DNA from 2 places in the Nonomuraea sp. NBC_00507 genome. Region 2 is predicted to be linked to the other one. Evidence: riboswitches for the same ligand, from Rfam matches in the RefSeq annotation. Region 2 holds a riboswitch; the other holds the start of a gene.

Region 1 (10,681 bases), 3.5 Mb from region 2:
GCTCGCCATGAACTTGTCGCCTCAAGAATCGCTTGACGGTTTCGGGCGGGGCACGCTGGAGCGTTTGCGCTGGATGAAGATGGAGTATGTGCTTCGCGACGCGGACGGGAAGGTCGTTCGTACGGTTCACTGGTTCAGGAATGCTAGACGACATGTGGGGCCTCACGCCTGACGCCTTCCGCTTTTCGAGGTCACTGACGGCACGCCCTCCTCTAGGTGGGTGGTGAGCTACGTTCCGCCCGGTCCGCTCACCCCGGACGTCGGATCATCGTTGATCGCCTTCCGGGAGTGGGCGATGGACCACCTCTACTACGAGCGACTTGTCGATGGAGACGAGCAGGCTGTCGCCGCTTTCAGGTGGGAGAAGGCGCTTATTGACCACGAGGCATAGAGCCCGGTCCAGCGGATGGTCGGAACTCCTGCGGGCGTGCGCGATGTTGATGTGTCCGCATTGGCCGAACGCGCTGATGGCGAATGCGTCGGGTGGCCATGATGTGGGGGAGTTGTCCGGTTCTGGCCTGGCAGTCATCTTCGTGAAATGTGCGATCTCGGACATAGTGCTCACGGTTTCCACTCTCCAGGGCGGGCGGCTTCGTCGAGAGCATCAAGTCGGCCATGCCGAGCGAGTACTGGAGATAACGGTTGAGGAGGCGTTGGAGGCGGCGAAGGCATCGAAGAACACCACGGTGCGTAAGTTGATCACAGACAACCGCTTCAAGAAGAAGGACGAGGTCTGCATGGACGGGTCCACAGCAGAGGAGCGATTCCGGACGGACAGCCGCCACCTGGCGGAGATAGGTCGCCGGCTGAGCGAGCAACTGCAGCCCGTGACGGTTCGCCTTCCTGCGGAGTTGATCGGCAGAGCTCGCGCAGCGTGGCTTCGGGATGAGGTCGAAGAGCTGCAGGCCGAGGATTTCGAGAAGTGGCTCATGAGGTCGCTGGCGGGTGAGTTCGCCTTGATAGGGCTGGCTGCCGCTGAGCTCGCAGAGTCCGAGGGCGGCGAGGTGGTCGTCCGGCTCGATCCCCGCCGGATCGCCCACGCACTGTTCGCCGCGGACCTATGGGAGGACCGCCCCTGGGGGGTTGGTGCCTGACGCTTTGTACTGTGGTCGGTCAGGTCAGCACTCGATGACGTTGACGGCTAGGCCGCCTCGCGACGTCTCCTTGTACTTGTCCAGCATGTCCCGGCCGGTGTCCCTCATCGTCTTGATGGCCTTGTCCAGGGCCACAAAGTGCTTCCCGTCGCCGCGCAAGGCGATTCTCGCCGCCGTGATCGCCTTGTTGGAGGCGACCGCGTTGCGTTCGATGCACGGGATCTGGACCAGGCCGCCGATCGGGTCGCAGGTCAGGCCCAGGTTGTGTTCGATGCCGATCTCGGCGGCGTTCTCCACCTGCTCCGGCGTGCCGCCCATGACCTCCGTGAGGGCGGCGGAGGCCATCGAGCAGGCCGAGCCGACCTCGCCCTGACAGCCCACCTCGGCCCCGGAGATCGAGGCGTTCTCCTTGAAGAGGACGCCGATGGCGGCGGCGGTGAGGAGGAAGCGGACTACGCCGTCGTCGTCGGCGTGGGGGACGAAGCGGGTGTAGTACGTCAGGACGGCCGGGATGATGCCGGCGGCGCCGTTGGTGGGGGCGGTGACGATGCGGCCGCCGGCGGCGTTCTCCTCGTTGACCGCCAGGGCGAAGAGCGTCACCCAGTCCATGGCCTGGAGCGGGTCCTTCTCGGGGGGCTCGGTCTGCAGGCGGCGGTAGAGCTGGTTGGCGCGGCGCTTGACCTTGAGACCGCCGGGCAGGACGCCTTCCTTGGAGATGCCGCGGCGGACGCAGTCCGACATGACGTTCCACAGGTTGAGGATTCCGGCGCGGATCTCTTCCTCGGTGCGGCCGAAGGCCTTCTCGTTCTCCAGCATCAGGGCGGAGATCGACAGGCCCGTGTTCGAGCAGTGTTTGAGGAGCTCTTCCCCGGTGGTGAAGGGGTAGGGAAGCACGGTGTCGTCGGGCTTGATGCGGTCGGCGCCGGTGGCGTTCTCGTCCACGACGAAGCCGCCGCCGACCGAGAAGTAGACCTTTTCCCGCAGCGTGTCGCCGTCCGCGGTGTAGGCGGTGAAGCGCATGCCGTTCGGGTGCTCGGGGAGGGAGATCTTGCGTTCGAAGATCAGGTCCTCGCCGACGACGAAGGGGATTTCGTGGGTGCCGTAGAGGTTGACGGTGCCGGAGGCGCGCATCGCGGTCAGGCGGTCGTCGATGGTGTCCACGTCCACGAGTTCGGGCTTCTCGCCCGACAGGCCCAGCAGGACGGCCTTGTCGCTGCCGTGGCCCTTGCCGGTGAGGCCGAGTGAGCCGTACAGGATGGCCTGGACGCGCGCCACGCGCGGCAGCAGGCCGTCCTCGTCCAGGCCGCGGGCGAACTTGTGCGCGGCCGCCATCGGGCCGCCCGTGTGCGAGCTCGACGGGCCGATACCGATCTTGAACAGGTCGAAGACGCTGATCGCCATTGATGGGCGCCTTTCATGCAAGGCCGGGGCCCGCTGAACGGGCCCCGGCGAAATGGGTCAGGACTCGCCTGAGGTGAGCGCCTTGTACTCCTCGGCGGACAGCAGGTCCTCCGCGTCGCCTTCCATGCGGACGCGGAACATCCAGCCCTCGCCGTACGGGTCGCTGTTGACGACCGACGGGTCGTCCACGACGGCCTGGTTGATCTCGACGATCTCGCCGGCGACGGGCGTGTAGATCTCGCTCACGGACTTGGTCGACTCCACCTCGCCGACGGAGTCGCCGCCCTCTACGGTCGAACCGACCTCGGGGAGCTGCACGTAGACCACGTCACCGAGGGCGTCGGCGGCGAAAGCCGTGATGCCGACGGTCACGGTCAGCCCGTCATCGAGCCCGGCCACCCACTCGTGCTCCTTGGTGTAGCTCAGCTCGTCAGGGATGTTGCTCACTTCTTCCTCCTGTAAAAGGGCAGCTCTACCAGGTCCATAGGTTCTTGACTGCCCCGGATGTCCACGGCCAGGCCTTCTTCGATGCCGGTGTCCACGTAAGCCATAGCAATGGGCTTGCCCAGAGTCTGGGAAGGCGCACCGCTGGTGACCTCGCCGACGACGGCGCCGTCTTTGGTCACCGGGTAACCGTGGCGCGGCACCCGGCGTCCCCGCGCGACCAGGCCGACGAGGCGGCGCCGCGGCGGGTCGTCCTTGACCGCCTCGAGCGCCGTCCTGCCGACGAAGTCGCCGGGCTTGTCGAATTTCACCACTCTGCCGAGCCCCGCGTCGAACGGGGTGAGCTCGGCGCTGAGCTCGTTGCCGTACAGCGGCATGCCCGCCTCGAGGCGGAGCGTGTCGCGGCTGGACAGGCCCGCGGGCTTGAGCCCGTACGGCTCGCCGGCCGCCATGAGGGCGTGCCACAGCGGCGCGGCATCCTCGTTCGCGACGAAGAGCTCGAAGCCGTCCTCGCCGGTGTAACCGGTGCGGGCGATCAGCGCCTGCCGGCCGTCCACCACGCCGGGCAGGCCCGCGTAGTACTTGAGGCCGCCGAGGTCGGCGTCGGTGAGCGTGGCGAGGATCTCCTGCGCCCGCGGGCCCTGGACGGCGATGAGCGCGTACTGGTCGGAGCGGTCGTCCACGACGGCGTTGTACGCCTTCGTACGCTCTTTCAGCTCATTTCCGACTTTTTCGTAGTTTGAGGCGTTTGCCACCACCATGAACTCTTCGTCCCCGAGCCGGTAGACGATGAGGTCGTCGAGCACCCCGCCACGCTCGTTCACGATCATGGTGTATCTGGCCCGCCCGGGCTCCAGCGCTGACAGATGCCCGACCAGCGCATAGTCCAGGGCCTGGCCGGCCTGCGGGCCCGTCAGGAAGATCTCGCCCATGTGCGACAGGTCGAACAGCCCCGCCGCCTGCCGGACGGCGTTGTGCTCCGCGGACTCGCTGCCGTACCGGAGGGGCATGAGCCACCCCGCGAAGTCGGTCAGCGTGGCGCCGAGGCTCTCGTGAACGTCTCGTAGCGGTGTCGGTCGGGACATTTATCGCACCTCAGGACAGGATCGGATGCCAGCATCCTCCCCCTCTGTCATCGATGCCTGAGAGCTTCGCCCGGGTTTTGCCGGACTTTCACCTTCGGCGAGGCCCACAGGCCTGCTTTCCAGAGGACACCTCGTCCGTGCGGTCCTTTGCCTTGAGAGGTTCGCGGGGAGGGCTTGCTCCTTCAGGGACCCTGACCGGCTGTCAGGGTGCTCTCCCGCACGGTTTCGTGGGTGATGTCCCGTAAGCCTAGTGCCGTTACGGGGGTCTTGTCGCGTTCGGGCGCCCGTGAACCGCTCGGGCGGTGATGACGTTGAAGGGGCATGAACCGGCGAATGGCGGCCATCGGACTCGCGGCGGCCCTGACCATCACGTCCTGCGGCGCCGAGAGCGCCGCGTCCCCGGCGCCGCCCCCTCGGTACGAGGCCAGCCTGACGGTGCTCGAAGGCCACGGGCACGGGCCTCAGCTGTGTTGGGCGGTGGCCGAGTCCTTCCCGCCGCAGTGCGGTGGCCCCGACGTGGTCGGCTGGGACTGGAGCAAGGTCGGGCACGAGTCGCAGGGCGGCGTGAAATGGGGTTCGTACCGGGTCGTCGGCACTTGGGACGGCGCCCGGCTGACCCTCACGGAGCCGCCCGGCTCGCCCGTGTATGAGGAGCCTCCGACGACCGACTTCACCACTCCGTGCCCCGCGCCCGAGGGCGGCTGGCGGCCCGTCGATCCCGCCAAGGCCACGGAGGCGACCCTGGAGAAGGCGATGAAGCGGGCGGGGACGGCCAAGGAGTTCGCGGGCGCCTGGATCGAACCCATCGGGCCGACGCCTGACCCGTCGGAGGAACTCGACGCCTACGCGCGGGGGCAGGTGCTCAATCTCAGGTTCACCGGCGACCTGGCCGGGCGCGAGGCGTGGATCCGCGAGGTCTGGGGCGGCGCGTTGTGCGTCAGCGGCGCGGAGCGTACCGAGGCCGAGTTGCACGCGATCCAGCGGGAGGTCGAGAAGGAGCTGGGCGACGCCCTCATCTCCTCCGCGCCCAGCGTCACTCGCAACCGGGTCGAGGTGGAGACCTGGCTCGCCTCCGACGACCTGCGCCGCACGTTCGACCAGAAGTACGGCGCGGGCGTCGTCGTCCTCGACAGCGTGCTCAAGCCCGTCGGTTAGCGGCAGGCGGCCACGAAGGTTTCGAAGATCGCGCAGTCCTCGGCCGCCTCCGGGTGCCACTGCACGGCCATCGTGAACGACTCCGTGTCCATCTCGACCGCCTCGATCGTGCCGTCCTCGGCGGTGGCGGACACCGTGAGGCCCGGGGCGAGGCGGTCGATGGCCTGGTGGTGGTAGTGCGGGACCGTCACCGGCTCCGTGCCCAGCGCCTTGGCCAGGCGTGTGCCCGGCACGGGGACGACGGGCAGCGGGCCGAAGCGGCCGGGCGCGGGGGAGTGCCCGTCGTGCCCGACCACGTCGGGGAGGTGCTGGTGCAGGGTGCCGCCGAGGGCGACGTTGAGCACTTGGAGGCCGCGGCAGATCCCCAGGTACGGCAGGCCGGCCTCGAGAGCGGCATTCAGCACCGCAAACTCGGCCTCATCCCGAAATTTGCGAACATAGCCGACCTTTTCCCCCGGCTCCTGGCTGTAGCGGGCCGGGTCGATGTCGCCCCCGCCCGCCAGGATGAGCCCGTCGAGCCGCCCCACGACAGGCGCGGGATCGCCGGCCGGCGGCAGCACGACCGGCTGCCCGCCGGCGCGGACGACCTGCTCCACGTACATGTACGGCAGCAGCGCGACGGTCATGTCCGCCCACACCGTGAACTTCGCCGGCTCGACGTAACAGGTGATCCCGATGACCGGACGCACGATTTCCTCCTAGAGCGGCGTCACGTAGGCGCCGGAGATGCCGCCGTCCACCAGGAACTCGCTGGCCGTGATGAACGACGCGTCGTCGCTGGCCAGGAACGCCACCGCCGCCGCGATCTCCGTCGCCTCGGCGAAGCGCCCCACGGGTACGTGCACCAGCCGCCGCTGCGCCCGCTCCGGGTCCTTGGCGAACAACTCCCGTAGCAACGGTGTGTTGACCGGGCCGGGGCACAGGGCGTTCACCCTGATGCCCTCCCTGGCGAACTGCACGCCCAGCTCCCGCGACATCGCCAGCACGCCGCCCTTGGAGGCGGTGTAGGAGATCTGTGACGTCGCCGACCCCATGACGGCCACGAACGACGCCGTGTTGATGATCGAGCCCTTGCCCTGCCGCCGCATGTACGGGAGGACGTGCTTACAGCACAGGTAGACGCTGGTCAGGTTGACCTCCTGGACGCGGCGCCAGGCGTCGATGCCGGTCTCCAGGATCGAGTCGTCGTCGGGCGGCGAGATGCCGGCGTTGTTGAAGGCGATGTCGACGCTGCCGTAGGTGTCGTACGCCGTCTGGAACATCCTGACGACGTCGTCCTCGCTGGTCACGTCGGCCTTGATGAAGAGGCCGCCGACCTCGTTGGCGGCCTTGCCGCCCGCCTCCTCGTCGACGTCCACGCAGACGACCTTGGCGCCCTCCTCGGCGAACCTGCGGGCCGTGGCGAGCCCGATGCCGCTGCCCGCGCCGGTGATGACCGCCACCCGATCCTGCAACCGCTGCACTTGTTTCACTCCCAGGAGATGAAGACGTTCTTGGTCTCGGTGAACGCCGCCAGGGCGTCCGGGCCGAGTTCCCTGCCGAGTCCGGACTGCTTGAAGCCGCCGAAGGGGGTCCAGTAGCGGACCGAGGAGTTGGAGTTCACCGAGAGCGCGCCCGACTCGACCGCCCTGGCCACCCGGAGCGCCCGCCCGACGTCCCGGGTCCAGATGGAGCCGCTCAGTCCGTACGGAGTGTCGTTGGCGATCCTGACGGCGTCGGCCTCGTCCTTGAACGGCGCCACCGACACCACGGGCCCGAAGATCTCCTCGTTGAACGTCCGGTCGGTGACGTCGGGGGTCAGCACGGTCGCCGGGAACCAGAAGCCCTTGCCCTGCGGGCACGTTCCCTGGAGGTAGGGGTCCTGGACGAAGCCGCGGACGCGTTCCAGGTGCTCGGCGCTGATGAGTGGGCCCATCTCGGTGCTCTCGTCGAGCGGGTCGCCGACCTTGACGGCCTGAACGGCGGGCGCGAGCAGGGCCATGAAGTCGTCGTACACGTCGGCCTGGACGAGCAGCCGGGAACGGGCGCAGCAGTCCTGCCCCGCGTTGTCGAAGACAGCGTAAGGAGCCGCCTTCGCGGCCTTCTCGAGGTCCGCGTCCGCGAAGATGATATTCGCGGATTTGCCGCCCAGTTCCAGCGTCACCCGCTTCACCTGCGCGGCCGCTTTGGCGGCGATCTCCTTGCCCACCTCGGTGGAGCCGGTGAACACGATCTTGGCCACGTCCGGGTGCTCGACCAGCCGGGCCCCCGCGACCTCCCCTGCCCCAGGCAGAACCTGGAGCACCCCCTCGGGGAGGCCCGCCGCCAAGGCCAGCTCCGCCAGCCTCAGCGCCGACAGCGGAGTCCATTCCGCCGGCTTGACGATCACGGTGTTACCGGCCGCCAGCGCGGGGGCCACGCCCCACGACATGATCAGCATGGGGAAGTTCCACGGCACGATGACGCCCACGACGCCCAGGGGCTCCTGGAACGTGATGTCCACACCGCCCGGCACCGGGATCTGCTTGCCGTGGTTGCGTTCGGGGGCGGCGGCGTAGAAGTGCAGGACGTCGCGTACGGCGCCGGCTTCCCAGCGGGCGCTCCCGATCGGGTGCCCGGCGTTGGCCAGCTCCAGCCCCGCCAGCTCCTCGCCGTGCTCGCCCACCAGGTCGGCGAAGCGCCGCAGCAGCCGCGCCCGGTCGCCGGGGGCCACGTCGCGCCAGGCCGGGTACGCCTTCCTGGCACGCTCCACCGCCCGGTCGACCTCGGCCGCGTCGGCCAATTCGACCTCGGCGAGCACGTCCTCGGTCGCCGGATTAACGATCTTCATGCTCACATCCGTTCGAACCCACGGAACATCTCCCAATCCGTCACCGCCGCGTCGAACGCGGCCAGCTCCACCCGCGCGTTGTTCGCGTAGTGCTCGACCACGTCCTCGCCGAACGCCACCCGGGCCAGCTTCGACCCCTCGAACAGGGCCAGCGCGTCGCGCAGCGTGTGCGGCACGGTCTCGGCCCCCGAGGCGTAGGCGTTGCCCTCGAAGGGGTCCTCCAGCGGCAGCTCGTTGTCGATCCCGTAGAGCCCGGCCGCGATCAGCGCGGACACCGCCAGGTACGGGTTGACGTCGCCGCCCGGCACCCGGTTCTCCACGCGCAGCGACTGGCCGTGGCCGACGAGGCGCAGCGCGCAGGTGCGGTTGTCGACGCCCCATTTGACGGCGGTTGGGGCGAAGCTGCCGGGCACGTAGCGCTTGTAGGAGTTGATGTTGGGGGCGTACAGGAGGGTGAGCTCGCGTAGGCAGGCCTGCTGGCCGGCGATGAAGCGGGCGCCGAGCGGCGACAGCCCGAACGGCCCTTCGCCCGCCATCACCGGGTCGCCGTCCACGGTGCGCAGCGAGATGTGGATGTGGCAGGAGTTGCCCTCGCGCTGGTTCGGCTTGGCCATGAAGGTGATCGACTTGCCCTCCTGGGCGGCGATCTCCTTGGCGCCGTTCTTGTAGATGGCGTGGTTGTCGCAGGTCTTGAGCGCCTCGTCGTAGCGGAAGGCGATCTCGTGCTGGCCCAGGTTGCATTCGCCCTTGGCGGACTCGACGTACAGGCCGGCGCCTTCCATGCCCCGCCTGATGCGGCGCAGGAGCGGCTCGATGCGGGCGGTGCCGAGGAGGGAGTAGTCGACGTTGTAGAGGTTCGCGGGCGACATGTCGCGATAGGCGCGCTTCCAGGCGTCCTCGTAGCTGTCCTCGTAGACGACGAACTCCAGCTCGGTGCCCACATACGCGGCCAGGCCGCGCTCGGCCAGGCGGGTCAGCTGCTTGCGCAGGATCTGGCGGGGCGAGGCGGTCACGTCGCCGCCGTCCTCCCACGCCAGGTCCGCCATCAGCATCGCGGTCCCCTCCTGCCACGGCACCCGGCGCAGCGTGGCCAGGTCGGGCTTCATCACGAAGTCGCCGTATCCGCGCTCCCAGGACGACATCGCGTAGCCCGAGACGGTGTTCATGTCCACGTCCACCGCGAGGAGGTAGTTGCAGCCCTCGGAGCCGTGGTGCAGCACCTCTTCGAGAAAGTAGCGCGCCGACAACCTCTTGCCCTGCAACCGGCCCTGCATGTCGGCGATCGCCAGCAGAACGGTGTCGATCCGCCCGGCCGCCACCTCGTCACGCAGCTCGTCGGCGGTCAGGAACCCTTCGCTGCTCACGTGACGTCGCTCCCATCTGGCATGGCGCGCTTTCCGGTGATTGGGCTAGTCTCAGACCATTGATGTGCATGCCGGGATCGCTTGTCAAGACCTGAGGCCACGTTGGACGAGTCGGCGCGTTTGATGACGGTGTTGCGCCCGGTCAGGGCGGGCAACGCCTTCGAGGAGACCGTGGAACGGCTGCTCCAGGCCATCAAGCTGGGCGTGGTGGCGCCGGGCGACAAGCTTCCCCCCGAGCGTGAGCTGGCCGTCCAGCTCGGCATCAGCAGGGTGACCCTTCGCGAGGCGATCCGTGCCCTGTCGGACGCGGGCTACCTGGACGTGCGGCGGGGACGGTATGGAGGGGCCTTCGTCACGTACGAGCCGCCCAAACCGGACGCGGGCGACCTGCGGCAGGTCCTGGCGGAGATGGGCATGGACGACCTTTCCGACGCCCTGACGTTCCGGCTGGCCGTCGAGTGCGGGGCGGCCCAGGTCCTGGCCACCTCCGAGCTGACCGGCGAGAAGCGGGCCGTGCTGCTCCGCAGGTTGTCGGAGCTGAACGAGGCCTCGCTGACGGACTACCGCCGTCTCGACACGGCCTTCCACCTGTCCATCGCCGAGTTGACCGGCTCGACCCTGCTGGCCACCACCTGCGCCGACGCGCGGTCGCGGGTGAGCGACCTGCTGAACGCCATCCCGATGCTCCAGGTCAACCTGGACCACGCCGCCCGGCAGCACCAGGCCATCGTGGACGCCATCCTCGCCGGCGACCCCGAGGCGGCGCGTCGGGCGATGACCGAACACCTGGAAGGCACGGCCGCGCTGTTGCGAGGGTTCCTCTCCTGACGCGATACCGGCAAGGGGCTCGTACCATCGTTTACAAGTCATGGGGGATTGGTTTCGCTACAACATCGTCGACACGGGACGGCTGCCGCTGTTCTGTTACTTCGTCACGCTCATCGTGGCGTTCATCGCCACCCGCATCAATGTGCGCCTGATCAGGGCGAAGGTGGGCTGGTTCCGCAACGTGAACGTGGGGGAGATGCACATCCACCACGTCGTGTTCGGCGTCATCCTGATGTTGATCGGCGGGGTGACGGGGTTCATCGTCTCGCCCGCGTCCCAGACGGGATACGTGCTCGCGGCCTGCGTGTTCGGCGTCGGCTCGGCGCTGGTGCTGGACGAGTTCGCGTTGATCCTGCACCTGCACGACGTGTACTGGGAGGAGGAAGGGCGGACGTCGGTCGACGCGGTCTTCATCGCCATCGCCGTCACCGGCCTGCTCCTCATCGGCCTGCGCCCGTTGATATGGGACTACGGCACGTGGGTCAATCCCACCGCGTTGAT
Region 2 (18,114 bases):
GGTGGTGTCGCCGTCGGGGATGAGCGGCTCCCTGAAGGCCAGGTTGAGATGGACCGGGCCGGGGTTCGCCGGTCCGGCGGCCCGCTGGTAGGCGCGGCAGGCCAGCGACCGCCAGTAGGCCACCTGCCCGGGGCGGTCCTCCGGCACGCCGACCTCGGCGAACCAGCGCGTGGCCGTCCCGTAGAGCTTGATCTGGTCGATCGTCTGGTTGGCGCCGGTGCCGCGCAGCTCGGGCGGGCGGTCGGCGGTGAGCACCAGCAGCGGCACGCCCGACTCGCTCGCCTCGATCACGGCCGGGTGGAAGTTCGCGGTGGCCGTGCCGGACGAGCAGATCAGCGCGACCGGCCGCTCGGACCGCTTGGCCAGCCCGAGCGCCAGGTATGACGCCGAGCGCTCATCGATGCGCACGTGCAGCCGCACCCGCGACTCGGCGTGCAGCGCCAGCGCCAGCGGGGCCGAGCGCGAGCCGGGCGCCAGCACCACGTCGGTCAGGCCGCAGCGCACCAGCTCGTCGACCAGCACGGTGGCCAGCGCGGTCGCGGGGTTCAACGTGACGCCTCCTGCATCCGGCGAAGCCACTGGGGAGATTCAATCTCAAAAGCCGACAACTGCTGATCATCCACTGATGGGCGGCGTACCGCCAGCCGCCCGTCCACGGGCGTCAGCGGGTCGTCCACGACGTCGCCCGCCAGCAGCGGCAGCGTGCCGAGCCCGCACGCGTACGGCAACGACGGCAGCGCCGCCGCCAGCGCCAGCCCCGCCGCGAGACCCACGGAGGTTTCGACGGCGCTGGAGACCACGGCGGGCAGCCCGCACGCCTCCACCACCCGCAACGCGTTTCGCACCCCGCCCAGCGGCTGCACCTTGACCACCGCGACGTCGGCCGCCTCGGCCGCCCTGACCCGCAGCGGGTCCTCGGCCCGCCGGATGGACTCGTCGGCCGCGATCGGCACGTCGCAGGCCCGCCGCACCGCCGCCAGCTCCTCCAGCGTGGCGCACGGCTGCTCGGCGTATTCCAGGTCGTAGGTGTCCAGGCGCTTCAGCCGCCGCACGGCCTCATCGACGCTCCACGCGCCGTTGACGTCGACCCGGAGCCTGCCCGCCGGGCCGAGCGCGTCACGTACGGCCTCCACCCTGGCCACGTCCTCGTCGAACGTCTGCCCCCGCTCGCCCACCTTGACCTTGGCCGTGCCGCAGCCGGAGCGCCGCACCAGCTCGTGGGCCTGCTCGGGGTCGACCGCAGGCACCGTCGCGTTGACGGGGACGCTGTCACGCACCGGCTCCGGCCAGCCCTCGAAGGCCGCCTCGTGGGCGCACGCCAGCCACCGGGCGCACTCGCGCGGGCCGTACTCCGGGAACGGGGAGAACTCCCCCCACCCCGCCGGGCCGCGCAGCAGCACCCCTTCTCTGACGGTCTGTCCCCGGAAACGCAGGCGCATCGGGATTCGGAAGACCACGGGACCCCCGGGGGCTTCGGGAGAACCTGCCACGACCCTCCCCGCTTTCCCCTGCGCCGCTGTCCGACGTGTCGCCATTAACCTTACGAGCATGTGGAGGAACCCGTCGCATCCGGACCGTCCGCTGCATGCCATTGTGCAGCCTCCGGGACCCGCACTGTTCACGGCCGTCCGCGACGCGCTGACCGGCGACGGACCCGCCGTCCTCCCCCTGCCTCCCGGCCAGGCCGATGCCGCGCTGGCCGCGCTGCGCCCCACCCACGTTGACGGGACGCCCCAGGACGGCGGCGCCGGCGTGCCCGCCGACGTGGCGGTCGTGATCGCCACCAGCGGCAGCACCGGCACGCCCAAGGGCGTGATGCTCTCGGCCACCGCGCTGCGCGCCTCCGCGGCCGCCTCCCTGCGGCGCGTGGAGGCCTCCAAGGGTGAGCGCTGGCTGTGCTGCCTGCCCATCTCCCACGTCTCCGGCCTGCAGGTCCTGGTGCGCGCCCTGCTGTCGGACAGCGAGCCGATCATCCACCCGCGCTTCGACCCGCGCGCGGTCCTGGACTCCGGCGCCGACCACGTCTCGCTGGTGCCGACCCAGCTGCACCGGCTCGTGGAGCTGGGGGCCGACCTGTCGGGGTTCCGCACCATCCTGCTCGGCGGCGCCGCGCCCCGTCCTGGCCTGCTGGAGCGCGCCCGGGACCTCGGCGGCCGGATCGTGACGACGTACGGAATGAGCGAGACGTGCGGCGGCTGCGTGTACGACGGCCGGCCCCTTTACAATGTAGATCTCAAGATCGGCGAGGACGGCCTGATCCGGATCGCCGGTCCCGTGCTCTTCTCCGGCTACCGCTCCGGCGAGCCCGACCCGTTCGACGGCGGCTGGTTCGTCACCTCCGACCTGGGCGAGCTGGCCGGCGGGCGGCTGCGGGTGCTGGGCCGGGCCGACGACGTCATCAACACCGGCGGCGAGAAGGTGATGGCCGCCGCCGTGGCCGCCGTGCTCGGCACCCACCCCGCGATCGCCGACGTGGCCGTGATCGGCGTGCCCGACCCCGAATGGGGCGAGCTCGTCACCGCGGTCGTGGTCCCCGCCGCCCCCGACACGCCACTCACGCTTGCCCAATTGCGGGCATACTGCCGCGATAGGCTTCCCCCTCACGCCGCCCCGCGCGAGCTGCGCCTGGTCACCGGACTGCCGCTGCTGCCGAACGGCAAGACCGATCTAGTACGGCTGAAAGCAGGAACCTGACGAGGTGCGGCTGCGTCAGAGTGGGGAGAAGGAGGGAGCCTTCATGGACCAGACCCGCAAGATGTGGGCATCCGTGGCCATCATCGGCGTGATCGTCGTCGCCGGCGTCTCGGTCGCGGCGGCCGCCTCCGCGGGCAGGCTCGACCAGGTCGGCGAGGAGACCAGAGCTGTGGTGGAGAAGGCATCACCGTCCGGTCCGCCGGCGACGCCGGCCCCGTCTCCCGAGCCCACCGATGACGACATCGTGGTCTCCCGGGAGGTCAACCCCGACCCCAGCAAGGTGCTCGAATACTGGACGGACGAGCGCATGGAGGACGCCGAGCCCATGCCCATGCCGGAGGTCACGACCGGCGAGATCGACGTGACCGAGTAAGACCCGCACGAGGGGCGGCTCGCCACGTGGGCGATCCGTCCCTTTTTGGCATTTCGTCCGGGCGGGAACAAATGGCGGAGAATGGCGTTATTGATACTGGTGCGCCGTGCGGACAACGAAGCCGCCCGCCATAACCTGCCTGATCGCTTCTACTCCGTACGGAGGAGGTGTCCTCATGCCCACATCCGCCGTGGCGACCCCACCCGCGACTCTCGACCAATTGCTTGAACGAGGGCGTAACCAGGGTCACCTTTCTCTGGCGGAGCTGCGTGACGCGTTCGCCGAAGCCGGGATCAGCCCCTCTGAGGGCCGCACGATACTGCGCGAACTGTCGGAGGCCGGCGTGAGCCTGGCCGCCGAGAACGAGCCGTCTCTCAGCAAGACCGCCCCCAAGAAGACCACCACCAGGAAGCCCGCACAGCCGAAGGCCACCGAGGAGCAGGGAGAAGCCGCTCCGAAGAAGTCTTCGACCTCGCGAGCAAAGGCTACCGGCCGCAAGGCGGCCAAGGCAAAAACCGACATGCCGGCCGTGGCGAAGGGCGTCGTCCCGCCCGACCCCAAGCCGGAACACGAGGAGGACGTGCCCGACGACATCGTCATGACCTCTGAGAACGAAGAAATCGAGACCGAGCAGCTCGACCTGGACGACACGCAGTCCACCATGGGCGACTCGGTGCACACCTACCTCAAGTCCATCGGCCGCCGCACGCTGCTGACCGCGGCGCAGGAGGTCGAGCTGGCCAGGCGGATCGAGGCCGGCCTGTACGCCGAGTACAAGCTGGAGACCCACCCCGAGCTGCCGCTGGACGTCCGCGAGGACCTGCGCATGGTCGTCGAGGACGGCCGGCAGGCCAAGGACCACATGCTGGAGGCCAACCTGCGGCTGGTCGTCTCGGTGGCCAAGAAGTACACCGACCGCGGCATGTCCCTGCTGGACGTGGTCCAGGAGGGCAACCTGGGGCTGATCAGGGCCGTGGAGAAGTTCGACTACACCAAGGGTTTCAAGTTCTCCACCTACGCCATGTGGTGGATCAGGCAGGCCATCCAGCGTGGCTTCGCCGACTCGGCGCGGACGATCCGGCTGCCCGTCCACGTGCTGGAGATGCTCTCCAAGCTGTCGCGGATCGAGCGTGACATGCACCAGCGCCTGGGGCGCGAGCCCACGCCCGAGGAGCTGGCGGTCGAGCTGGACAAGACGCCGGACCAGATCGAGGAGCTGCTGCGCACCAGCCGCCAGCCGATCTCGCTGAACGCGACGATCGGCGAGGACGGGGAGACCACGATCGGCGATCTCATCGAGGACGTCGACTCGCCGGAGGCCTCGGAGATCGTCGACCGCCAGCTGCTGGGCGACCAGCTGCGCGGTGTGCTCGACAACCTCTCGCCGCGGGAGTCGAAGATCATGGCGCTGCGGTTCGGCCTGGTGGACGGCAAGCCGCACACGCTCGACGAGATCGGCAAGCACCTGGGGCTGACCCGGGAGCGGATCCGTCAGCTGGAGAAGGAGTCGCTGTCCAAGCTGCGCCACCCGAGCAACACCCGCCCGCTGCTCGACTGGGCCAGCTGACCGCTCTGAAGCAAAGCCCCGGCCACACGAGGGAGGCGTGACCGGGGCTTTTCCATGCGCGCGTCGAGTCAGACGGTGGAGGGCACCGGGCGGGGCACGCTCGGGATCCCCCAGAGCCGGTTTTCCTCGCGCAGCGTCCGCAGCCGCTCCACCTCATCGGTCCACATCCGGCCGGCCGGCGTGGCCCGGGCCTTGCGCCGCGCGATCCGATCGTCGTAGGACTTCACCCCGAACGTGGCCCGCTGCCCCGCTTCGGCGGCCCGCAGCGCGTCGGTCAGCGCCCGGTCGAACGCCCGCCCCGCGGCCAGCAGCTCGATGTCGTCGGCCGCCGCGGCCCGCAGCTCCCGCAGCAGCTGCTCGGCCTGGCGCGCCTTTTCGAGCAGCTCGGGGAAGCTCTTGGAGATCTCCTGGTCCGCGTGATAGCGAACCTCGGCCTCCCGGCTCACCCGCGGACGGAAAAACGCCATCGACCCTGCCCTTTCGCCAGCCTGCACCTCGTTCAACCGCCAAGAGTACGCCGTCGCGCGACACGAACGGAAATCACCCCGGCGCGGCCGCCTTTACATTGTAAGATGATCGCCATGCCCGCCAAGCGACCACCCGTTCCCCTCTCCCGCGAGCGCATCATCGAGGCCGCGCTCCACATCGCCGACAGCCAGGGCCTGCGCCGGCTGACCATGCGGCGCCTGGGCGACGCCCTGCAGGTGGAGGCCATGGCCATCTACCACCACCTGCCCCGGGGCAAGGAGGCGCTGATGGACGCCCTGGCCGAGCACGTCACCACCGTGCGCGTGGAGCAGGGCCCGACCTGGCAGGAGACGGCCAAGGCCTGGTGCCGGGCCGAGCGCGAGCTGCTGCGCGAGCACCCGGGCGTGCTCGCCCTGGCCCTGACCAAACCCCCGAAGGGGGCCACGGCCCTCGCCGTCAGGGAGCAGGTCGAACAACTCGCCGACGGCGGCCTGGACGACGCGGCGCAGGCCGTACGCGCGCTGCGGGCCTTCGTGTTCGGCAGCGTCGCCGTCGAGGTCCAGCAGTCCGGCTGGGCCGATCCCGAAGTCGACGAGTGGGTAAGACCGGATGAAAGAGCCGACATGGACTTCGAGCGCGGACTCGACGCTCTCCTCAAGGGTTTGCAAACGTGATGCGCGTGTCACGCTTGGCCCGTTATCCTGCATAAGGCACGCTGTGTCGAAGGTCACACGTTCCGGGGACCCCCCTGTAACAGTCCGAAGGGACTATGTCGGAATGTGTGACGGACATCGCACACTTGCCAAAACGACAACCCGAGCCGCTCCCGTCCCTCAGCGGGGGCATTTCACGAGATATCGGAGGCACGCCGATGTGCCCGCACGACCCGGCCTGTCCGGATGCAGAGGCGCCAGACCGCGAGAAGGCACGCACTCTCGCCTGCCACCCCGAGCAGGGATGGAGCCTGCTCTGCAACGGCGTCGTCCTGTTCGAGGACACCGGGGAGCTCCTGCCCAGCGGCGCCAGCATCGAACCGCACCGGCCCGTGGTCGGCGCGGCCTGACCTACGGACCTACGCGTAGTGGGTGATCCACTCCGCCACCACCTCGCCCACCCGGGCGGGGTCCTTTTTCAGGTCGTGGCCCTCCCCCGGCAGCACCACCAGGAGCGCCGCGTCCGCCGCGTCGGGGATGCCGAACGGATCACGGTCTCCGTTGACGACCAGCACGTCCACCCCGGCGCCGCGTAGCTCCTCGGCCCTGGACCGCTCGGGCTTGCCGGGCGGATGCAGCGGGAAGGCCAGCGCCACGACCGCCGCCGCGCCGACCGCCTTGGCCGTACGGCAGGCGACCCGCGCCCCGTTGCTCCGCCCGCCCTGCACCAGCGGCAGCTCCGGCCACCGCGCACGCAGCTCGCTCAGGACGACCTCCCATGCCTCGTCCTGCCGGGCCGGCGAGCCGGGCGCCCGCGCCCCCGCCACCCTGAACGCCTGGGTCACCCTCGCCACGACGGCCCCGGCCCCGAGCGCGGCGGCACGCACGGCCACCAGGTCGGGAGCGTCCACTCCCCCGGCGGCCCCGTGGGTCAGCACGAGCAGCAGCCGCGGCTCGGCCACCTCGTCGACCTCGACCATCGCGGGCCCTCGCGGGGTCATGACCTCCATGGGAGAACCGTACCTTCGGACGATTCCGGCCTACCCCTCAGGGCTGATGACGGCGTGCCGCGTACGGGGCATGATTTTCCTATGCCAGACAAGCGTCCCCTCCGGGATGATCTGCAGGCCACGCTCGACGCGCGCCGCGATCTCGGCCCGGACTACGAAGCCGCGTTGGTCGAGTCGTTCGTGGAACGTCTCGACGAGACGATCGCCGCCCGCGTGCAGGCCGAGCTGGCCGTACGCGGCGCCGCCCCACACCGGCACCAGGGCAAGAACCCCGGCTCCGCGATGATCCCGGTCGCGCTGGGCTCGATGGGCATCGGCATCCCGCTGACGGCGATCGCGGCGGGCAACGCCGGCCTGGTGGGGCTGACGATCACCTGGCTGGCGATCGTCATCATCAACGTGGCCGCCGCCGCGGCCATCATGCGCCGCGGCTGAGCCGGGCCCGTCAGGCGTCGCGGTCGTAGCGGAGGCGGACCTCGGCTGCCAGGCTCTCGTCCTCGTGCTCCAGCCCGTACGCCCACACCCGCTCGGCGTCCTCCTCCCGCCCGCGCAGCGGCAGGGTGCGGGCCAGCAGCTCGATGGCCAGCGCGCTGGTCTGGGGGTCGGCGCCGCCCTCCACGGTGTCGGCGAACTCGGCGCAGGCCAGCTCCAGATGCGCGATCCCCAGCTGCACCCGCAGCCCCGGCACGTCCTCCTCGGGAGCCGACTCCAGCGCCTCCATGAGGACGTCGGCCGCCATCCCGGGCTCGTCGTGCTCCATCAGCAGATCGGCCAGCTGCCGGGCCGCGTGTGCGCCGATCTGGCCGTCGCCGGCCGCCATGGCGGCCCGCAGCTCCGCCTCCGCCTCCTCGAGGCTCGTGGCCAGCCGGGCCAGCGCGAGATGGGCCAGCGGCACGTACGCGGCGGTGCCGACGCCCAGCACGGCCTGCCAGGCGGCCCTGGCCTGCTCGGCCCGTCCCTCCCGCTCGAAGCCCTGCGCGAGATGGCAGGCGGCCTGCGCGGCGTATTCAGGATGGCCGGTGGACAGCGCGGTCCTGGCCGCGGCGCGGGCGGCCTCGACGTCGCCGCGCTCCTCCAGCACCACGGCCAGCCCCACGGCGGCCTGGGCCCGGTCGGGTCCTTCAGGGTCGGCGGCCAGCCGGCTCAGGATGGCGGCGGCTCCGTCGAGATCACCGTCCTCGGCGAGGCGGCGGGCGGTGTCGAGGGGCGGTGTCTCCAGCTCTGAGAACGTCAAGAGAGCTCCTTCTGGCGACGGTCGCACGAAGCTTAACCACTTCTGGCGATCATGTCTGCTCAGTTGACGCTGAAGGACTGGCCGGCCCTCGATTCAGGGCCGGCCGGACGACTCAGTCCTCGTAGGCCTCCAGCGGCGGGCACGAGCACACCAGGTTGCGGTCCCCGTACGCCTGGTCGATGCGCCGCACCGGCACCCAGTACTTGCCGTCCCGCAGCGACGGCACCGGGTAGGCGGCCTCGGTCCGCGAGTAAGGGTGCGCCCACTCGTCGGCGACGACGGACTCGGCCGTGTGCGGCGCGTTACGCAGCGGGTTGTCGGTCTTGTCGTAGTCGCCGGACGCCACCTTGGAGATCTCCCCCCGGATGGCGATCATTGCCTCCGCGAACCGGTCGAGCTCGTCAAGGTCCTCGCTCTCGGTCGGCTCGATCATCAGCGTCCCGGCCACCGGGAACGACATCGTGGGCGCGTGGAAGCCGTAGTCGATGAGCCGCTTGGCCACGTCGTCCACGGTGACGCCAGTCTCCTTGGTGATCTGCCGCAGATCGACGATGCACTCGTGGGCGACCAGCCCGCCGCGCCCGGTGTACAGCACCGGGTAGTGGGGGGCCAGGCGCCGGGCGAGGTAGTTGGCCGACAGGATGGCCTGCTCGGTCGCCGCGGTCAGGCCGTCCGAGCCCATCATCCTGATGTACGCCCACGAGATCGGCAGGATCCCCGCCGACCCGTACGGGGCCGCCGAGACGGGCCCGACGGGCGTGTCGTTGTGCAGCGGGTGGCCGGGCAGGTAGCGCGCCAGGTGGGCGCGCACCGCCACCGGGCCGACACCCGGGCCGCCGCCGCCGTGCGGGATGCAGAACGTCTTGTGCAGGTTGAGATGGGACACATCGGCCCCGAACTCGCCCGGCTTGGCCAGCCCGACCAGCGCGTTGAGGTTGGCGCCGTCGACGTAGACCTGCCCGCCGGCGCCGTGCACCTTGGCGCACACCTCGGTGATGCTCTCCTCGTACACGCCGTGCGTCGACGGGTACGTCACCATGATCGCGGCCAGCGCGTCCCGGTGCTTGTCGATCTTGGCGTCGAGGTCGGCCAGGTCGATGTTGCCGTCGGCGTCGCAGGCCACGACCACCACGCGCATCCCCGCCATGACGGCGCTGGCGGCGTTGGTGCCGTGCGCGGAGGACGGGATGAGGCAGACGTCGCGCCCGCTCTCGCCGTTCGCGCGGTGGTAGGCGCGGATGGCCAGCAGCCCGGCGAACTCGCCCTGCGAGCCGGCGTTCGGCTGGATCGACACCGCGTCGTAGCCGGTGATCTCGGCCAGCCAGCGCTCCAGCGTGCCGATCAGCTCCGTGTAGCCCGCGGCCTGGGCCTCCGGCGCGAACGGGTGGATCGCGGCGAACTCGGGCCAGGTGATCGGCTCCATCTCGGTGCTTGCGTTCAGCTTCATCGTGCAGGAGCCGAGCGGGATCATCGAGCGGTCCAGCGCGATGTCCTTGTCCTGCAGCTTGCGCAGGTAACGCAGCATCGCCGTCTCGGAGTGGTGACCGTGGAAGACCGGGTGGGTCAGGTACGCCGACTCGCGCAGCAGCGCGGCGGGCAACGCGTCGGCGTCCAAGGCCACCTCGGAGGCGTCCACGCCGAACGCCGCCCATACCTTGGTCACGTCGGCGGCGCCGGTCTTCTCGTCGCAGGCGATCGAGACGTGGTCGGCGTCGGCCTGCCAGAGGTTGACGCCCCGCTCGGCGGCCGCGGCGACGACCTCGGCGGCCCGGCCGGGGACGCGCACCAGGACGGTGTCGAAGAACTCGCGGTGCACGACCTCCAGGCCGGCCTCGCGCAGCCCGTCGGCGAGGACGACCGCGTGCCGGTGGACCCGGTGGGCGATGCGGCGCAGCCCGTCGGGGCCGTGGTAGACGGCGTACATGCCGGCGATGACGGCGAGCAGGACCTGCGCGGTGCAGATGTTGCTGGTGGCCTTCTCGCGGCGGATGTGCTGCTCGCGGGTCTGCAGGGCCAGCCGGTAGGCGGGGTCGCCGTCGGCGTCGACGGACACGCCGACCAGGCGGCCGGGCATCTGCCGCTGCAGCCCCTCGCGTACCGACATGTAGGCGGCGTGCGGCCCGCCGAACCCGAACGGCACCCCGAAACGCTGCGAGGAGCCGATGGCGATGTCGGCGCCGAGCTCGCCCGGCGCGGCCACGAGCGTGAGGGCCAGCAGGTCGGCGGCGGCCACGACGAGCGCGCCCGCCTCGTGCGCGGCGGCGGCCACGGCGCGGAAGTCGCGCAGCCGCCCGGAGGCTCCCGGGTACTGGACGAGCACGCCGAAGCACTCGGGCAGCTCGCCGTCGAGCGGGTGCTCCACGAGCGTGATGCCGAGCGGCTCGGCGCGGGTGGCCAGCACCCGCTTGGTCTGCGGCAGCGCGTCGGCGTCGACCACGAACACGTTGCTCTTGGACTTGCCGGCGCGCCGGGCCAGCGTCATGGCCTCGGCGGCGGCGGTGGCCTCGTCGAGGAGGGAGGCCCCGGCGACGGGCAGGCCGGTGAGGTCGGAGACGACCGTCTGGAAGTTCAGCAGCGCCTCGAGGCGGCCCTGTGAGATCTCCGGCTGGTAGGGGGTGTACGCGGTGTACCAGCCCGGGTTCTCCAGCAGGTTGCGGCGGATCACCGCGGGCGTGATCGTGTCGTGGTAGCCCAGGCCGATCATCGAGGTCAGCACCCGGTTGCGGTCGGCGAGGGCGCGGAGCTCGGCGATCGCCTCGGTCTCGCTCGCGGCGGCGGGCAGCTGGAGCCGGTCCTTGGCCCTGATGGCCTCGGGGACGGCCACGGCCACCAGGTCGGACACGGACTCGAAGCCGACGGCCTCGAGCATGCGCTGCTGCTCGGCAGCGGAGGGGCCGATGTGCCGGGATGAGAACGGCGGAGCTGACAGGTCGGTCATGGACAGTGCCTCCCGAGGCTATGGAGACCGGCGCCAGGGCGCGGGCGAGTGCCGGATCTCCCCACTCTGTCAGCGCGGCGTCACCGCGACCTGAGAGCTTCACCCCCGTGAACAGGGGCTTGCACCGTCGGTGAGGCACGCCTGGCGGGCGCGCCTGCTTTCCAGAGTTGCCTCGCCCGAGCGGTACGGGGTGCCTGAGAGATTCCGGGGAGGGTTGCTCCTTCGGCGCCCCGGGACCCGTGGGCCCCAGAGACTCTCCCGCACGGGGTCGTCAGCCTTGCTGTCCTACATTACAGCCCCTATGCGTTACAAGGGGATTTCACCCGATGCGTCGGGCGCGGCGGCGGCGGGCGAGTTCGTCAGCGGGGTGGTCGGCCGGGACGGTGTCCTCGACCGCCGCTCTTTCCCCCGGCAGCTCCGCGAGGGATCCCTCGACCTCGCGCCAGACCCGGCCGAGCGCGATGCCGAACACGCCCTGGCCGCCCTGGAGCAGGTCGATCACCTCGTCGGCGGAGGTGCACTCGTAGACGCTGACGCCGTCGCTCATGAGCGTGATCTGGGCGAGGTCGGCGACCCCGCGATCGCGCAGATGCTGCACGGCCGTGCGGATCTGCTGCAGCGACACCCCGGTGTCGAGGAGCCGCTTGACGACTTTGAGCACCAGGATGTCGCGGAAGCTGTAGAGCCGTTGGGAGCCCGAGCCTTGCGCGGCCCTGATCGTGGGCTCTACCAGGCCCGTGCGCGCCCAGTAGTCGAGCTGCCTGTAGGTGATGCCGGCCGCCGCGCAGGCCGTGGGCCCGCGGTATCCGATGTCGCCCGGCAACGCCGCCGGCTGCTCGTCGAAGAGCAGTCCCTGCTCCCCGGCACGCTGCCGCGCGTCCTCACGCCGTACCGGATCTTCCTGGCCGGCCGTCTTTCCCTCGCCGCTGCTGACCGCCACGCGGACCTCCGGCTTTCTCTCATCCCGTGGCCTGATCTGGGGGTTCATGAAGGGCGGCCACGGGTTTCACTTGCACCGTAGGACCGTGACCATGCTCAGTCAACGATCCGGCTCGGCGCGTCGTGAAGCGTAAATGCACCGAAATACCTACCCCGCCCTGCCGAAGTCTTCGGGAGTGATTGTGTCAAGGAACTCCCTGAACTTCTCCACCTCGTCCTCTTGGTCGTCGGGGATGACCACGCCGGCCTCCTGGACCACCTCCTCGCTGGCGAAGATGCGGGCTCCGGTGCGCAACGCGAGCGCGATCGAGTCCGACGGCCGCGCGCTCACCTCCACGCCGTTGGAGAACACCAGATCGGCGAAGAAGATGCCATCACGCAGCGCGACAATGTTGACCGCCCGCAGGCCGACGCCCAGGGCGCTCAGGACGTCACGGAAAAGGTCATGGGTGAGCGGCCGCGGCGGTGGCTCCTCCGCTTGGGCCAGGGCGATCGCCGTCGCCTCGGTCATGCCAATCCATATCGGAAGGAACCGCTCCCCGTGTGCCTCCTTGAGCAAGACGATCGGCTGGTTTGTGGGCATTTCAACTCTTACGCCCACGACCTCCATCTGCAACACGGGCTGCTCCGTATTCCTGACCGGTCACCCGGCACAGCTCTTCGCTCGACTGGCTACTTCAATTCAACGTAACACCCGGCGGGCCTGGAATGTGCCGTCGGCTCCCTGCTCGCCTCGCTCTCAACGGCCCAGCACCGACCGTACGCCCGTGCGTACCAGAGATGCGTGCAGATCGAGCAAGAGGGCCGAAAGCTCCCTGGCGATCTCCTCCGCCTCGCCGGCGGCCCCGGGGGCGCGCCGTTTCAGCACGGGCGCGACGGTCTGCTCGACCAGACCGCACTCGCGCTCGGCCGCAGCCTTGACCGCGCGCAAATGCCGGGCGTGCAGGCCGAAGCGGGCCAGGGCGCCGACGGTGCGCGCGACCTTCAGCGCCTCCTCGTCGTAGCGCCTGGCCACCGGGGCGAGCAGGCCGTAGTCCTCCAGCTCGGTGAGCGTCTCCTCGTCGATCTCCGCGGCCTCGAGCAGCTCGGCACGGCTGAGCTTGACCTCGTGCTTGTCCTGCACCGCGCGGGGGCGGCCGAAGCTCTCGGCCATCCTGTCCTTGATCACCCGCAGCGGCAGGTAGTGGTCGCGCTGCTCGGTGAGGATGAAACGCAGCTGCTCGACGTGCAGATGCGTGAACTTGCGGTAGCCGGAGGGGCTGCGCTCGGGCTCGATCAGCCCTTCGCCCTCCAAGAACCTGATCTTGGAGATGGTGACATCGGGGAACTCGCCCTGCAGGAGCGCGAGCACCTCCCCGATGCTCATGTGCGAGCGTGCCGCCTGGGGGCTCATGCGACCTTCGGCCTCATGAGCCCAGGGGCCGTGTCCATGCGTCGCTCGCTTGACTCGCTCATGCCCCGGCGTTGCCCCGCATCAGGAAGACCAGGCGGAACTTGCCGATCTGCACCTCGTCGCCGGAGTGCAGCGGCACCTCCTCGATCCGCTCCCTGTTGACGTAGGTGCCGTTGAGGCTGCCGACGTCGCGGACGGAGAACTGGCCACCACGATGCCGGTAGAACTCGACATGGCGGCGGGAGACCGTGATGTCGTCGAGGAAGATGTCGCTCTCCGGGTGGCGCCCGGTCGTGGTCAGCTCCTTGTCGAGCCGGAAACGACTCCCCTGATTGGGGCCCCTGGTCACCGTGAGCAACGCCGTGCCGGGCGGCAGCTGCTCGACGAGCGCCCGCTCGGCCAGGAGCATGTCACCTGTCTCAGCCTCGTATGCCTCGATTCCCGCGACGGAGATCGTCGACGTGGTGTCCCCGGAGACCTCGGGTCTGGTCAGCGGTGACCCACAACGGGAACAGAAACGGGCATCCTCGGGGTTGGCGTGCCCGCACTGCGTGCAGTAGACGCTCGGCATCGATCGGCTCGGCCTCCTACCGCGAAGACGCGGCGACGGTGCTCGGGGCGCGCCTCGCTTCGCTTTCTCACGTTTGCGAATGCCGCAACATACGCTGATCAGCGGTAAAGGTCAACTCGGGGCGCTGGACTGTGGTGTGGACGCAGACAAAGTTACCGCCGCTTCCGCCCCGTGGTCCATGCCGCCGCGCGTTTCAACATTACGATCTTGCGGCGCCGTCCGCGCGCTTCGCGGGCGAACTTTTTCAGATCACACTCGGTGACCGGCCCCTAGGTGGCGGCCTGCTCCACGATGCGCGCCCAGTGTTCGAGCAGCGCCTGGGCGCCGTCCATGTCGGGCGCCTCGGCCCACAGATCGGTGAGGGGCTCGGTGGCGGCGGGCAGGATCAGCACCCAGCTCCCGTCGTCGTGGGTCACGCGCACCCCGTCGGTGGTGTCGATGCGGTGCCCCTCGGCCTCGGCCTCGGCCGCCTCGATGACCGAGCGCATGACGGCGCCCTTGGCCGCCCAGGGCGTGGGCACGGCCCGCTTGAGCAGCTTGACCTCGGGGATCCTGGCGTCGATCTGGCTGAGCGACAGGCGAGTGCGGGCGACCAGCCCCAGCAGGCGCATGAACGCGGCCAGCCCGTCGATGGCCGGGCTGAACTCGGGCACGACGAAGCCGCCGCGCCCGTCCGCCGCGAAGATCATGTCGGCTCCGGCGGCGGCCGAGGTGAGGGCGTCCAGCGCGGTGGAGGTCCACTGCACCTGCACGCCGTGGAAGCGGCAGACCTGCTCGGCGACCCTGGTCGTGGTGACCGGAAGCGCCACCTGGCCGCCCCGGCGCTCGGCGGCGACGAGGTCGAGCACGACGAGCAGCGCCCGTTCGTCGTTGATGAGCTGGCCCATCTCGTCCACCAGGGCGATGCGCTCGCCGACCGGGTCGAACCGCACGCCGAAGGCCGCACGCGAGGAGCTGACCAATTCGGACAGGCGCTGCAGGTCGCGGCGGCGCTCGGCCAGCGTCTCGGTGGGCGAGAGGTCGTCGAGGCGGGCGTTCACGGTCAGCACCTCCACCCCGAGCCGGCCGAGTAACGCCGGCAGCACCAGCGACGAGGTGCCGCCGGCGCAGTCGACGACGACCTTCATGTCCCTGATGCCCTCCATGCCGACGTGGCGCAGCAGCTCACGCGTGTAGTCCTCGACCGCCCTGGCCGGGTAGGTGAGCTCGGCGATCTCGCCGGGGAAGGCGCGGCGGAACTCCTGCCGGGAGAAGACCCGCTCCAGCTTGCGCTGGGCGGCCGGCGGCAGGTCGGCGCCGCGGCCGTCCATGAGGACGATGTCGACGCTCTGCGGATCGCCTGGCGTGGTACGCAGCGATATGCCGCCCGCGGCCGACTCGCGGCCGGTGTGGAAGCGGGCCACCGGCAGCGGGGCCGCCTCCAGGTCGAGCACGTTGATGGCGCTGGCGGTGAGCGCGGCGTTGACGGCCCGCTTAAGCGCCCTGGCGGCCAGTGAGCAGTCGCGGGAGGTGACGACGTGCTCGCCCTTGTTCAGGGTGGTGGCGTACGCGCTGGCCAGGCGCACGCACAGCTCGGCGGTGATCTCGACGTTGACCAGGCCGCTGACGCCCCGGGGCCCGAACAGGTTGCGCTGGCCGCGCGACTCCCAGATGACGCTCGTGTTGACGACCGCGCCCGCCTCGATGGTCTTGAACGGGTAGACCCTGACGCCGCTGGAGACGTACGCCTCGGCCTCGATGACGCACTCGTCGCCGACGACGGCGTTCTCCTCGATGCGGGCCCCGGCCATCACATCCGTGCTCTTGCCGATCACGCAGCCGCGCAGGTGGGCCCCCGGGCCGAGGTAGACGTTGTCGTGGACGATCGCGCGGTGCAGGAACGCGCCCTCGCGCACGACTACGTTGTTGCCGAGCACGGTGAACTCGCGTAGCTCGGCGCCCGCCTCGACCTTGGCGTACTCGCCGATGAGCAGCGGGCCTTTGAGCACGGCGTCGGGGTCGACCGAGGCCGACTCGGCGACCCAGACGCCGGGCGAGAGCTCGAAGCCGCCGATGTCCAGGGCGACCTTGCCGGACAGGGCGTCGGCCTGCGCCTTGAGGTAGCTCTCGTGGGTGCCGACGTCCTCCCAGTAGCCGTCGGCCACGTACCCGTAGAGGGCGGCGCCGCGCTCGAGCAGGGCGGGGAAGACGTCGGATGACCAGTCGACGGGCTCGTCGGCCGCCACGGCCTCGAGGACCTCTGGCTCCATGACGTAGACGCCGGTGTTGACGGTGTCGGAGAAGACCTGCCCCCAGGTGGGTTTCTCGAGGAAGCGCTGCACGCGGCCTTGTTCGTCGACGATGATGATCCCGAACTCGAGCGGGTTCGGTACGCGTTTCAGGCCGATTGTCACAAGCGCCGCATTTTCCCGATGAAATCGGATCATTTCCGTTAAATCGATATCCGTCAGGGCATCGCCGGAGATCACCAGGAATCGATCGTCGCGAAGGCGGTCGGCGGCGTTCTTGACGCTGCCCGCGGTGCCGAGGGGCAGGTCCTCGGTGGCGTACTGGAGGCTCATGCCGAGTTCGTCGCCGTCGCCGAAATAGTTGCGCACCAACGCCGCGAGGAACTGCACCGTCACCACCGTCTCGGTGACGCCGTGCCGCTTGAGCAGGCGCAGCACGTGCTCCATGATCGGGCGGTTGACCACGGGGAGCAAGGGTTTGGGCTGGTTGGCGGTCATCGGACGCAGCCGAGTGCCCTCCCCGCCCGCCATGACGACCGCCTTCACCCGATCACTCCTTTTTGGCCGACGTTACGAGCTGCCGCACCTGTACCGCATACAGCACCCCTGCCCACCAGTAGAGGCCTGTTCCCCAGAGTGCGAACGCCCATCCGGCAATTCGGGCTATATCGGCATACCACCCAGTGTGGGATGCAAGGAAGAGGAGAGGGAAGGCATACATGAGGTTGAACATGGCGGCCTTGCCCAGGAAATGCACCTGAAGTGCCCTATAGCCGTATTTGCGGAGTACGGGGAAGCAACTCGCGACGAAGAGTTCCCGCGCCACGATCACCGCGACCAGCCACCAGGGGATGACGTCGCGCAGCAGCAGCGCCAGGATCGTGGCGCCCACATACAGCTTGTCGGCGGCCGGGTCGATGATCCGGCCGAGCTTGCTGGTCTGGTTGAACGCGCGAGCGATCTTCCCGTCGAGCCAGTCGGTGAACCCGGCCACCGCGAGGACCCCGATGGCCCACCCGTCCGCCTTGGGCCCGAGAACCAGCCAGAGGAACACGGGCACGCCGAGGAGGCGCAGAAAGCTCAGCAGGTTGGGAACCGTCCAGATCCGGTCCTCGGCGGAAGTTTCGCTCACGAGGCAGACCCTACTGCCTGGAACTCCACCACAGCGGCCCCGCCTGCGGCGGACTGCCCGGGGACCGGTCAGGTGCGCAGGAACGCGTGGACGCGGCCCAGCTCCTCGAAGCCGAGCCGGGCGTAGAACTCCTTCGGCCAGCCGGACGCGCCGGCCACCAGGAAGATCAGCTCGGCCCCAGCAGCCTCCGCCAGGAGCGCGATGATCAGGGCACGCGCGTATCCCCGGCCCCGGTGCTCCTCGCCGGTGAAGACGTCCTCGATCTGGGCCACGCCGCCGTGCGCGTAGAGGTCCGCCCTGGCGGCGATCCGGCCGTCCGGGGCGCGCAGGCCGCGGAAGGCCACCGCGTCGGCGCCGCGCAGCCGGGTCTCCACGCGGCGGGCGAGATCGTCGATCACGTGCTCCGGGGCCTGGGGCAGACTGCGGCGCCAGTCGCGGCGCAGCACCGGCACCAGCTCCTCCAGATCGAGGTGCACGGCGGCGGGCGGGTCGGCCGGGATCGCGCCGCGGAAGGCCATGACCACGTTGGTCTCGTGGTCGTAGCCGGCGGCGGCGAACGCGTCCGCCAGCGCCGTGCCCAGGCGGTCGTCGTCGACCGACACCAGCCGGTGGGCACGCTTGGCGAGGACCTCGTCGGCCGCCCGCAACAGTGCGCCGGAGGCCGGGCCGGGACCGTCACCGGCGCCGACGATCAGCTTGTTGTCGTCGTAGGAGCCCGGGTAGCGCTCGTCGAGCACCGCGAAGCCGCCGGGCACCGGGAGCGTCCGCGGCGCCCTGCGGCGGGCGAAGGCGCGCATGAAGCCGACCGCGCGGGCCAGGTCGGCCGCCGCGCCCTGTCGCGCCAGAGCGGCGGCGCGCGCGAGCTCCTCCGTCACGCCGATCGGCTTGCCGGGCGGGCGCCCCGCACCGCCTGC

Evidence for each region. A riboswitch is a leader RNA that binds a small molecule or an ion and turns the genes downstream of it on or off. The one in region 2 is predicted to bind glycine.
Region 1: another riboswitch for glycine. It lies ahead of gcvT (glycine cleavage system aminomethyltransferase GcvT); the one in region 2 lies ahead of gcvP (aminomethyl-transferring glycine dehydrogenase).

The regions. Positions count from the first base shown of each region.
Region 1 covers NZ_CP107853.1:11,654,251-11,664,931, reverse strand. The annotation lists gene OHA25_RS55480 (hypothetical protein) at 224-391, shown strand; gene OHA25_RS55475 (hypothetical protein) at 495-1,094, shown strand; gene OHA25_RS55470 (L-serine ammonia-lyase) at 1,119-2,495, opposite strand; gene gcvH (glycine cleavage system protein GcvH) at 2,553-2,942, opposite strand; gene gcvT (glycine cleavage system aminomethyltransferase GcvT) at 2,939-4,024, opposite strand; glycine riboswitch at 4,059-4,154, opposite strand; glycine riboswitch at 4,155-4,252, opposite strand; gene OHA25_RS55455 (hypothetical protein) at 4,346-5,179, shown strand; gene OHA25_RS55450 (gamma-glutamyl-gamma-aminobutyrate hydrolase family protein) at 5,176-5,868, opposite strand; gene OHA25_RS55445 (3-oxoacyl-ACP reductase) at 5,878-6,642, opposite strand; gene OHA25_RS55440 (aldehyde dehydrogenase family protein) at 6,648-7,988, opposite strand; gene OHA25_RS55435 (glutamine synthetase family protein) at 7,991-9,352, opposite strand; gene OHA25_RS55430 (FadR/GntR family transcriptional regulator) at 9,476-10,180, shown strand; gene OHA25_RS55425 (hypothetical protein) at 10,221-10,681, shown strand, end outside.
Region 2 covers NZ_CP107853.1:8,189,281-8,207,394, forward strand. The annotation lists gene menD (2-succinyl-5-enolpyruvyl-6-hydroxy-3-cyclohexene-1-carboxylic-acid synthase) at 1-549, opposite strand, end outside; gene OHA25_RS39545 (o-succinylbenzoate synthase) at 546-1,439, opposite strand; gene OHA25_RS39550 (AMP-binding protein) at 1,549-2,694, shown strand; gene OHA25_RS39555 (hypothetical protein) at 2,738-3,067, shown strand; gene OHA25_RS39560 (RNA polymerase sigma factor) at 3,243-4,634, shown strand; gene OHA25_RS39565 (hypothetical protein) at 4,703-5,101, opposite strand; gene OHA25_RS39570 (TetR/AcrR family transcriptional regulator C-terminal domain-containing protein) at 5,216-5,776, shown strand; gene OHA25_RS39575 (DUF5999 family protein) at 5,974-6,165, shown strand; gene OHA25_RS39580 (alpha/beta hydrolase family protein) at 6,175-6,765, opposite strand; gene OHA25_RS39585 (hypothetical protein) at 6,847-7,200, shown strand; gene OHA25_RS39590 (hypothetical protein) at 7,211-7,999, opposite strand; gene gcvP (aminomethyl-transferring glycine dehydrogenase) at 8,112-10,937, opposite strand; glycine riboswitch at 10,994-11,108, opposite strand; glycine riboswitch at 11,109-11,208, opposite strand; gene OHA25_RS39600 (MerR family transcriptional regulator) at 11,257-11,877, opposite strand; gene OHA25_RS39605 (bifunctional nuclease family protein) at 12,025-12,495, opposite strand; gene ftsR (transcriptional regulator FtsR) at 12,616-13,269, opposite strand; gene OHA25_RS39615 (FHA domain-containing protein) at 13,328-13,840, opposite strand; gene OHA25_RS39620 (mannose-1-phosphate guanyltransferase) at 14,110-16,614, opposite strand; gene OHA25_RS39625 (CDP-alcohol phosphatidyltransferase family protein) at 16,619-17,200, opposite strand; gene OHA25_RS39630 (GNAT family N-acetyltransferase) at 17,269-18,075, opposite strand; gene OHA25_RS39635 (phosphoribosylanthranilate isomerase) at 18,072-18,114, opposite strand, start outside.